DNA from 3 places in the Streptomyces sp. LX-29 genome. Region 3 is predicted to be linked to each of the others. Evidence: riboswitches for the same ligand, from Rfam matches in the RefSeq annotation. Region 3 holds a riboswitch; each other region holds the start of a gene.
What was found. Region 3 has a riboswitch for thiamine pyrophosphate ahead of LRS74_RS08935 (thiamine ABC transporter substrate-binding protein). Riboswitches for the same ligand answer to the same signal wherever they lie in the genome.
Positions count from the first base shown of each region.

Region 1: it holds a riboswitch for thiamine pyrophosphate, as region 3 does, so the genes downstream of both, thiO (glycine oxidase ThiO) here and LRS74_RS08935 (thiamine ABC transporter substrate-binding protein) in region 3, are expected to answer to the same signal.
Region 2: it holds a riboswitch for thiamine pyrophosphate, as region 3 does, so the genes downstream of both, thiC (phosphomethylpyrimidine synthase ThiC) here and LRS74_RS08935 (thiamine ABC transporter substrate-binding protein) in region 3, are expected to answer to the same signal.

Region 1 covers NZ_CP089746.1:6,023,598-6,026,862, forward strand. The annotation lists gene thiS (sulfur carrier protein ThiS) at 1-146, opposite strand, end outside; gene thiO (glycine oxidase ThiO) at 143-1,432, opposite strand; TPP riboswitch at 1,430-1,543, opposite strand; gene LRS74_RS25410 (FAD-dependent oxidoreductase) at 1,847-3,025, shown strand; gene LRS74_RS25415 (Rv2175c family DNA-binding protein) at 3,107-3,265, shown strand, end outside.
Region 2 covers NZ_CP089746.1:3,781,616-3,784,880, reverse strand. The annotation lists gene LRS74_RS16265 (SsgA family sporulation/cell division regulator) at 1-203, shown strand, start outside; gene LRS74_RS16260 (YibE/F family protein) at 294-1,793, opposite strand; TPP riboswitch at 1,837-1,977, shown strand; gene thiC (phosphomethylpyrimidine synthase ThiC) at 1,970-3,265, shown strand, end outside.
Region 3 covers NZ_CP089746.1:2,118,174-2,121,438, reverse strand. The annotation lists gene LRS74_RS08945 (phosphatidate cytidylyltransferase) at 1-380, shown strand, start outside; gene rlmN (23S rRNA (adenine(2503)-C(2))-methyltransferase RlmN) at 548-1,660, shown strand; TPP riboswitch at 1,859-1,963, shown strand; gene LRS74_RS08935 (thiamine ABC transporter substrate-binding protein) at 1,959-3,050, shown strand; gene LRS74_RS08930 (iron ABC transporter permease) at 3,218-3,265, shown strand, end outside.

The DNA.
Region 1 (3,265 bases), 3.9 Mb from region 3:
ACGGACTCGTTGACGGCGGCGGCGACGCCGCTGGCGGCGGTGGTGAGGGTCGCGACGAGCCGGTCGAGGGTGAGGCCGGCGGGCAGGTCGCGCGGCTCGCCGTTGACGGACACGGACATGGCGTCGCCGTTCGCGGACGCGGTCATGCGGGCTGCTCCTGGAGTGCCGAGGGGGAGGGCGGGGGAGTGGTCGTGGACCGCGCGGGGTGCGCGGCGTGGGCTACGGGCGGCACGGCGGGCGCCGGCTTGCCCGAAGGCTCCGGGGCCTCGGGGACCGCGGCCCGCGCGGCGCCCGTGAAGCGCTCGGGCGAGAAGGGGCGGGCCCGCGCGGGGAGCTCTCCGCCGGTCAGCACCTCGGCCAGGATGTCGCCGGTGACCGGGGTGAGCAGCACCCCGTTGCGGTGGTGGCCGGTGGCCAGGAGCAGGCCCGGCAGCGCGGTGGGGCCCAGGAGCGGCGCGTTGTCGGGGGAGCCGGGTCGCAGCCCCGCGCGGGTCTCGACGAGCGGGAGTTCGGTGATGCCGGGGATGAGCTCGTGGGCGTCGCGGAGCAGTTCGTAGACGCCGCCCGCGGTGACGGTGGTGTCCCAGCCCAGCTCCTCCGTGGTCGCGCCGAGGACCAGTTCGCCGTTCTCGCGCGGGACGAGATAGACCTGTCCGCCGCGCACCACCGCCCGCACCGTCCGGGACAGGAACGGGGCGTACGGCTCCGGCACCCGCAGCCGCAGGATCTGCCCCTTCACGGGGCGCACCGGGGGCAGCACGCCCGCGGGCAGGCCGCCGATGCGGCCGCTGTGGCTGCCGGCCGCCAGCACCGTCTGGTCGGCGTCGACCCGGGAGCCGTCGGCCAGCTCGGCCCCTCCCGCGCGGTCGCCGCGCAGTGTGAGGCGCTCCGCGCGGGAGCGGTGGAAGACCACCCCGGCCCGCTCGCAGGCGGTCGACAGGGCCGCGGCCAGGCGCCGCGGGTCGACCTGGTGGTCGCCGTCCACGCGCAGTCCGCCGCGGACGCCCGGCGCCAGCATCGGCTCCAGCCGGCGGCACTCGCGCCCCGACAGCCACTGCGAGTCCAGCCCGCAGCGCTGCTGGAGCGCGTGCAGCTCGCGCAGGTGGGCGCGGTCGTCGGAGTCGAGCGCGACGGCGAGCGTGCCGCACGCGCGGTAGCCGATGTCCTGGCCGGCGACCTCCGCCAGCTCGGCGGCGAAGGCCGGGTAGCGCCGCGCGGAGTCGAGGTTGAGGTCGAGCAGTGTCTCCTCGCCGTAGTGCAGTTCCGACACGGCGGCGAGCATCCCGGCCGCCACCTGGGCGGCGCCGCCGCCGGGGGTCGGGTCGGCCACCGCGGTGCGCAGTCCCCGCTGGGCGGCCCGCCAGGCCACTCCCAGACCGATGACTCCGCCCCCGACGACCAGGACGTCGTACGGTTCGCCCGTAGCGTGCATGGGCTGTCAGCCCCTCCCTTCGCCGGCATGACCCGGATCAGGTTCGTACGGTCGGAGGCCGCCTCAGCCTCCCTCTCAGCCCGGTGCGTCCGGGCTCCCGCGAGTGCTCTTGGCCCGCCACCCTAGTACGCCGTCCGAATGGGCCGGAAGGGCGAGCCCGGACGGCGGGAGCCGACGGCGCGCCGGCGGTCCCGGCGCGGCCTCCGCGCGGAATGCTTCGGCGCCCCGCGCGAAGCGACCTACAGTGATCAGGTGAGTGAGCAGCTGAGCGAGCGCGCCCGGCCTGGCGCGCGGACGGACGAGAAGAAGCCTCCGGTCGTTCCGCCGGAGACCGGACCCGAGGCCGGCGCGCGGAGCGGAAGCGGAGCAGCCGGCTCCCTGAGCGGGCAGCGAGTGGTGATCGTGGGCGCCGGGATGGCCGGCGTGCAGACCGCCGTGGCGCTGCGTGAGGAGGGCTGGCCGGGCGCCATCACGCTGATCGGCGCCGAGCCGCACCCGCCGTACGACCGGCCGCCGCTGTCCAAGGCGGTGCTGCTGGGGACCGCCGAGGGCTCCGCCTACGACGTGGACTTCGCGGGGCTCGGCGTCGAGCTCCAGCTGGGGCGCGAGGTCACCGGCGTGCACCCGGAGGAACACCGGGTCGACACCGTGACCGGTCCGCTCCACTACGACCACCTGGTGATCGCCACCGGCGCCGAACCGATCGCCCTGCCGGGCAGCGCCGACCTGCCCGGGGTGCACCTGCTGCGCACCCTGGACGACGCCGAGCGGCTGCGCCCGGTGCTGGCCAACCGGCACGACATCGTGGTGGTCGGCGCGGGCTGGATCGGCGCCGAGTTCGCCACCGCCGCGCGGGAGGCGGGGTGCACGGTCACCGTCGTCGAAGCCGCCGAGCTGCCGCTGGCCGGGGCGCTGCCGCCGGAGGTCGCGGTCTTCATGGCGGGCTGGTACCTGGACAGCGGGGCCGAGCTGGTCACCGGCGCGCACGTGGCGGCGGTCGAGGAGGGCGGGGTGCGGCTGGCCGACGGGCGGCGGCTGCGGGCCGACGCGGTGGTCGTCGGCATCGGCGCCCGCCCCGCCACCGGCTGGCTGAAGGGCTCGGGCGTGGAGCTGGCGGCGGACGGCTCGGTCAAGGCGGACGAGCGGCTGCGCGCCTCCGCCCCGGACGTCTACGCGGTCGGCGACTGCGCCTCGTTCCCCTCCGCCCGCTACGGGCGGCGGCTGCTGGTGCACCACTGGGACAACGCCCTCCAGGGACCGCGCACGGTCGCCGCCAACCTGGTCGGCTTCCAGCAGCCGCGCTTCGCCGGTCTGGCCTACGACCCCGTGCCGTACTTCTGGTCCGAGCAGTTCGGCCGCTTCGTGCAGTACGCGGGTGACCACGGCGGCGCCGACGAGGTGCTGTGGCGCGGCGACCCCTCCGGCGCCGCGTGGACGGTGCTCTGGCTCCGGGAGGGCGTGCTGGTGGCTCTGCTGGCGGTGGGGCGCCCGCGCGATCTGGCGCAGGGCCGCAAGCTCATCGAGAGCGGCGCGGCGATCGACCGCACCGCCGCGGTGGATCCCTCCGTGGCGCTGAAGTCGGCGGTCCTGTGACCCCCGCGCCGCGCCGCGCCGTGACTCCCCGGGAGGCGGTGCGTTCGCCGAGTGTCAGTCCCAGATGGCAGGCTTGTTCCCGTGACCGAGATTGACACCAAGATCGATGCTCTCGTGCCCGCCTGGCTCAACGTCCCCGAGATCGCGGAGCGGCTCGGGGTCGAGGTGACCCGCGTCCGCCAGCTGATCAAGGAGGGCCAGCTGATCGCCGTGCGCCGCGGGGAGAACCGAGTGCTGATG
Region 2 (3,265 bases), 1.7 Mb from region 3:
AGGGCCTCTCCGACGTCTTCATCCGGCTCCAGGTGGGCGGCGAGCGGGCCCTGTTCCGCTCCGCCGCCGCCCCGCTGGTGGCGTTCCTGGACCGCACGGACCGGTTGGTGCCGTTCGGCGAGGAGCGCACCGCCATCGACCCGGTGGGCGACCTGGAGGCGGAGTTGGACCGCATCCTGGCGGAGGACCGCTACGCGGGCTGAGGTCCGCTGACGCGGCGGGGTCCGCTGACGCGGACGGAGGCGGACCGGGCCCGTGCGGCCCGATCCCTCGGCGGCGTGCCGCGCGGGCTCCTACCGCCCGCGAGGCTTCGCCCGCCGACGTCGGCCGCGGCCGCCCGCCCCGGCTCGGGACGCGCCGTCTCCGCCGCCCGCCCCGGCCCGTGCGGCCCCGCGCCCGGCGCCCGCCGGCCCGCGGTCGGCGGAGACCACCAGCGCGGCGAGCGCGGTGGTCACCGGCACCGACGCGACCAGCCCGATGCTGCCCACCAGCGTCCGTACGATCTCCTGGGCGACGAGCTCGCTGGTGGCCACCGTGCCGACGCTGCTGTCCGCGATCGAGAACAGCAACAACAGCGGCAGCGAGGCGCCCGCGTAGGCCAGCACCAGCGTGTTGACCACCGAAGCGATGTGATCCCGTCCGATCCGCATCGCGGATGCGTACAGTTTGCGCCAACCCGCCTCGGGGTCGGCGTCCTTGAGCTCCCACACCGCCGAGGTCTGGGTGACCGTCACGTCGTCCAGCACACCCAGCGAGCCGATGATGACGCCCGCCAGCAGCAGGCCCTGGAGCTCGATGTCCGGGTAGAGGCCGTGCACCAGGCCGGTCAGGTCGTCGGTGTCGCCGGTCAGCGCCGCCCACTCGATGAACACCGAGCCCAACACCCCGATCAGCAGCAGGGAGATGAGCGTCCCGACTACGGCCACCGAGGTGCGGGCCGTCAGTCCGTGACACAGATAGAGCGCGATGAGCATGATCGCGCTGCCGCCGACGATCGCCACCACCAGCGGGTTCGACCCCTGGAGGATGGCCGGCAGGATGAACATCGTCAGCACCGCGAAACTGATGGCCAGCGCCAGCAGCGCGAAGACGCCGCGCAGCCGTCCCACGGCCACCACGGCGAGCGCGAACAGCGCGGCGAGCACGGCCATCGGCACGGACCGGTCGATGTCGCTGACCGAGTACTGGAGGTTCTCGGGTGCCTTGGGCGCGTACGCCAGCTTCAACTCCTGGCCGGTGGAGTACTGCCGCGAGGCGTTCGGCTGCACGATCTCGGAGAACCTGCGGCCCTTGTCCTTGCCCGAGGTGACCTCGATCGTCGCTCGCTTGCAGAGGTCGTCCCTCTCGGCCGGGGGCTCCCCCTGCGCCGGCTGCCCCGGTTCGCCCGGCGGCGGCGCCTGCGGCTGCGCGTTGACGTCGGCGCACTTCACCTCCTCGACCTTCACCACCCGGCCGGAGACGGTCTGCTGGTCGAAGCCGAGGCCGGAGCGCTCGCCGCCCTTGCCCTCGGGCGCCCCGCCCGGCCACAGCACGACCAGGCCGACGACGACGGCGGCGGTGAAGGGGATGAGCACGGCGGCGATGATCTTGCGGAGGTGGGCCGAGACCGGGGTGGCGGGGCCATGGCCGTGACCATGGCCGTGCGCATGGCCGTGGCCGCCGCCGGATCCGGCGCCGGGGCCGCCGCCGTGGTCGCCGCCGGCTCCGGGGGCGGCGGGCGGTTCGCTGGACGGGGGGTGCGGTGGGGGCTGTGCTGAGGGGCTCACCGTTCGATCATCGCAAGGAAAGTCCATCCCCCTGTTCAGCACGCCGGAGCAACCGTTAGCGTTGGGGCACCTTTGCAATCGCGGGAGCTCGGAGCACCGGGCTGAGAGGGCGCTGACCTCCGTACGGATCGGACACGTACGGAAGCCGCTGCGTCGACCGCTGAACCTGTTACCGGGTAATGCCGGCGTAGGGAGTGGGTCTCATGACCATGCAGGATGCACGCACGCGCGCGATCGGCTGGCACAAGTCGTACATCGCGGGCTCGCGACCGGACCTGAAGGTCCCGGTCCGTCAGGTGCACCTCACCAATGGCCAGGACGTGACGCTGTACGACACCTCCGGCCCGTACACCGATCCCGACATCGAGACGGACGTCCGGCGCGGGCTGTCGCCGCTGCGGGAGAACTGGATCGTGGCGCGCGGCGACACCGAGGAGTACGCCGGCCGTCCACCGCGCCCCGAGGACGACGGGATCAAGCACACCTCGCCGCGCGGCGGGCTGCGCAACCTCGACGCGGTCTTTCCCGGCCGGCCCCGGCTGCCGCGCCGCGGCCGCGACGGGCAGCCGGTGACGCAGCTGGCCTACGCCCGCAGGGGCGAGATCACCCCGGAGATGGAGTACGTCGCGATCCGCGAGAACGTCTCCCCGGAGGTGGTGCGCGAGGAGATCGCCGCGGGCCGCGCGGTGCTCCCCGCCAACGTCAACCACCCGGAGATCGAGCCGATGATCATCGGCAAGCGGTTCCTGGTGAAGGTGAACGCCAACATCGGCAACTCCGCCGTCACCTCCTCCATCGAGGAGGAGGTGGAGAAGATGACCTGGGCCACCCGCTGGGGTGCCGACACGGTCATGGACCTCTCCACCGGCCGCAACATCCACACCACCCGCGAGTGGGTGCTGCGCAACTCCCCGGTCCCCATCGGCACCGTCCCGCTCTACCAGGCGCTGGAGAAGGTCGACGGCAAGGCCGAGGAGCTGACCTGGGAGGTCTACAAGGACACCGTCATCGAGCAGGCCGAGCAGGGCGTCGACTACATGACGGTCCACGCCGGCGTGCTGCTGCGGTACGTCCCCCTCACCGCCCGCCGCAAGACCGGCATCGTCTCCCGCGGCGGCTCGATCATGGCCGCCTGGTGCCTGGCGCACCACAGGGAGAACTTCCTCTACGAGAACTTCGAGGAGCTCTGCGAGATCCTCGCGGCCTACGACATCACCTACTCCCTCGGCGACGGGCTGCGTCCGGGCTCCATCGCCGACGCCAACGACGAGGCGCAGTTCGCCGAGCTCCGCACGCTGGGCGAGCTCAACCGGATCGCCAAGCGCCACCACGTGCAGACCATGATCGAGGGCCCGGGCCATGTCCCGATGCACAAGATCAAGGAGAACATCGACCTCCAGCAGGAGATCTGCGAGGAGGCGCCGTTCTACACCCTCGGCCCCCTCACCACCGACATCGCGCCCGCCTACGACCACATCACCTCCGGCATCGGCGCCGCG
Region 3 (3,265 bases):
TCACCGTGGTCAGCGACACCGGCGCGTACGCCGTGGGCTGGCGCTTCGGCAAGCGCAGGCTCGCGCCCCGGATCAGCCCCGGCAAGTCCTGGGAGGGGCTGCTGGGCGCGGTGGCGTTCGCGATGGTGGCCGGCGCGCTGTGCATGCAGTACGTGGTCGAGGACGGCGTCTGGTGGCAGGGCCTGCTGCTGGGGCTGTCGGTGGCGGTCAGCGCCACCCTCGGCGACCTGGGCGAGTCCATGATCAAGCGGGACCTCGGCATCAAGGACATGGGCAACCTGCTGCCCGGCCACGGCGGCATCATGGACCGGCTGGACTCGCTGCTGCCGACGGCGCCGGTGGTGTGGCTGCTGCTGGTGATCTTCGTCGGGGCGGGCTGAACCGCGCCCGGTACCCTGGAAGGGCCCGTCGCTTCTGCGGCGGGCCCTTTTCCGGCCCCGCGGCCACGGGAACGCCCCCGTGAGATCGCCGGGCGTCGGCGTCATCCAGCCGCCTGCCCCGCGACAGCGGGGATCGCCCGGCCAGTCGTACTGAGGAGTTTCCGCCCATGGCACCGCCCGCACCCGGTGAGCTCACCTTCGTCGCCCCGCGCGGAGCCAAGAAGCCCCCGCGGCACCTCGCCGACCTCTCGCCCGCCGAGCGCCGTGAGGCCGTCGCCGCCATCGGCGAGAAGCCGTTCCGCGCGAAGCAGCTCTCGCAGCACTACTTCGCGCGGTACGCCCACGACCCGGCGGAGTGGACCGACATCCCGGCCGCCTCGCGCGAGAAGCTCGCCGGCGAGCTGCTGCCCGACCTGATGAGCGTGGTCCGCCACATCTCCTGCGACAACGACACCACCCGCAAGACGCTCTGGCGGCTCTTCGACGGCACCCTGGTGGAGTCCGTCCTGATGCGCTACCCGGACCGGGTCACCATGTGCATCAGCTCGCAGGCGGGCTGCGGCATGAACTGCCCGTTCTGCGCCACCGGCCAGGCCGGCCTGGACCGCAACCTGTCCACCGCCGAGATCGTGCACCAGATCGTCGACGGCATGCGGGCGCTGCGGGACGGCGAGATCCCCGGCGGCCCCGCGCGGCTCAGCAACATCGTCTTCATGGGCATGGGCGAGCCGCTGGCCAACTACAACCGGGTCGTGGGGGCCATCCGCCGGCTCACCGACCCCGAGCCGGACGGCCTGGGCCTGTCCCAGCGCGGCATCACGGTCTCCACCGTGGGCCTGGTCCCGGCGATGCTGCGGTTCGCCGACGAGGGCTTCAAGTGCCGGCTCGCGGTCTCGCTGCACGCCCCCGACGACGAGCTGCGCGACACCCTGGTGCCGGTGAACACCCGCTGGAAGGTCCGCGAGGTGCTCGACGCGGCCTGGGAGTACGCCGAGAAGTCCGGCCGTCGGGTCTCCATCGAGTACGCCCTGATCCGCGACATCAACGACCAGGCGTGGCGGGGTGACCTGCTGGGCCGGCTGCTCAAGGGCAAGCGGGTGCACGTCAACCTGATCCCGCTCAACCCGACCCCCGGCTCCCAGTGGACCGCCTCCCGGCCCGAGGACGAGCGCGCGTTCGTGGCGGCGCTGGAGTCCCACGGCGTGCCGGTGACCGTGCGCGACACCCGTGGCCAGGAGATCGACGGCGCCTGCGGGCAGCTGGCGGCCTCCGAGCGCTGACCCGCGCGGGCAGGGGGCGCCGGGCCCGCCCGCGGCCGAGGACGCCCCGGGGGGGCAGGCCGTCGCCGGGCCCGTCGCCGCGCGCGAGCCGCAGGGGCGGCCCGGTGCCGGGCCCGCCCGTACGGCCGCCTACGGGGCGGGCTTCACCGCCGGCCGTTCCCGCCCGCACCGGCTGATACGGTGCATTCGCACAAATGAACATTCCGACAGGGGAGCGCACACAGCGCTGAGAGTGCGGCACGGCCGCAGACCCTCGGACCTGATCCGGGTCATACCGGCGTAGGGAGTCAGCTCGACCATGAACACCATCCTTCGGCGTGCCATCGGCACCGCCCTTCTCGGCGCGCTCGGCGCCACCGCCCTGACCGGCTGCGGCTCGGACGACGACTCCGACGCGAAGGGTGGCGCCGGCTCCAAGACCGTCGTCCTGGTGAGCCACGAGTCCTTCCAGATCTCCCCCGAGGCGCAGAAGCGTTTCGAGGAGGAGAGCGGCTACCGGCTCAAGGTGCTCAAGAGCGGGGACGCGGGCGTCGCCGTCAACCAGGCGGTGCTCTCCAAGGGCAAGCCGCAGGGCGACGTCTTCTTCGGCGTCGACAACACGCTGCTGTCCCGCGCGCTCGACAACGACCTGTTCGCCCCGTACGAGGCCAAGGGCCTGGACCGGATCCCCGACGCCGTGCAGCTGGACAAGGGCGAGCACCGGGTCACCCCGATCGACACCGGCGACGTCTGCGTCAACTACGACAAGAAGTACTTCGCCGACAAGAAGCTCACCCCGCCGAAGTCCTTCGACGACCTGGTCAAGCCGGAGTACAAGGACCTCCTGGTGGTGGAGAACCCCGCCACCTCCTCGCCCGGCCTCGCCTTCCTGCTCGGCACCGCCGCCCGCTACGGCGACGACGGCTGGGAGGACTACTGGAAGAAGCTGAGCGACAACGGCGTCGAGGTGACCGACGGCTGGCAGCAGGCGTACAACGCGCGCTTCTCCGGCTCCTCGGGCGGCAAGAAGGCCGGCGGCGACCGGCCACTGGTGGTCTCCTACGCCTCCAGCCCGCCGGCCGAGGTGTACTTCGCCAAGCCGCAGCCCACGAAGGCGCCGACCGGCGTCGCCACCGGCACCTGCTTCCGCCAGACCGAGTTCGCCGGCCTGCTCGCCGGCGCGAAGAACGAGGCGGGCGGCAAGGCGCTGCTGGACTTCATGGTCGGCAAGCGGTTCCAGGAGGACATGCCGCTGACCATGTTCGTGGACCCGGTCGTCGAGGGCGCCAAGCTCCCGAAGATCTACTCCGACTTCGGAGTCACGGTCGACAAGCCGCAGACCATGGAACCCGGCAAGATCGCCGAGAACCGTGAGCGGTGGATCAAGTCATGGTCTTCCCTCGTTCTGTAGGGAACGACCCCGCCAAGGCCGCTCCGGTCCGGCCCGGCACGCCCGCCGGGCCGGAACGGCCCGACGGGACTGCGGCCGGCCGTGAGGCCGGCACACGGCTGCGCGCGCCCCGAACCGCCGCCCCGCGCGAGCGCGATCCGCGCGGCGCGGCGGTGCGCTGCGGCCTGATGGCCGTGCCGATCGCCTTCCTCGCGGTCTTCTTCGGCTATCCGGTC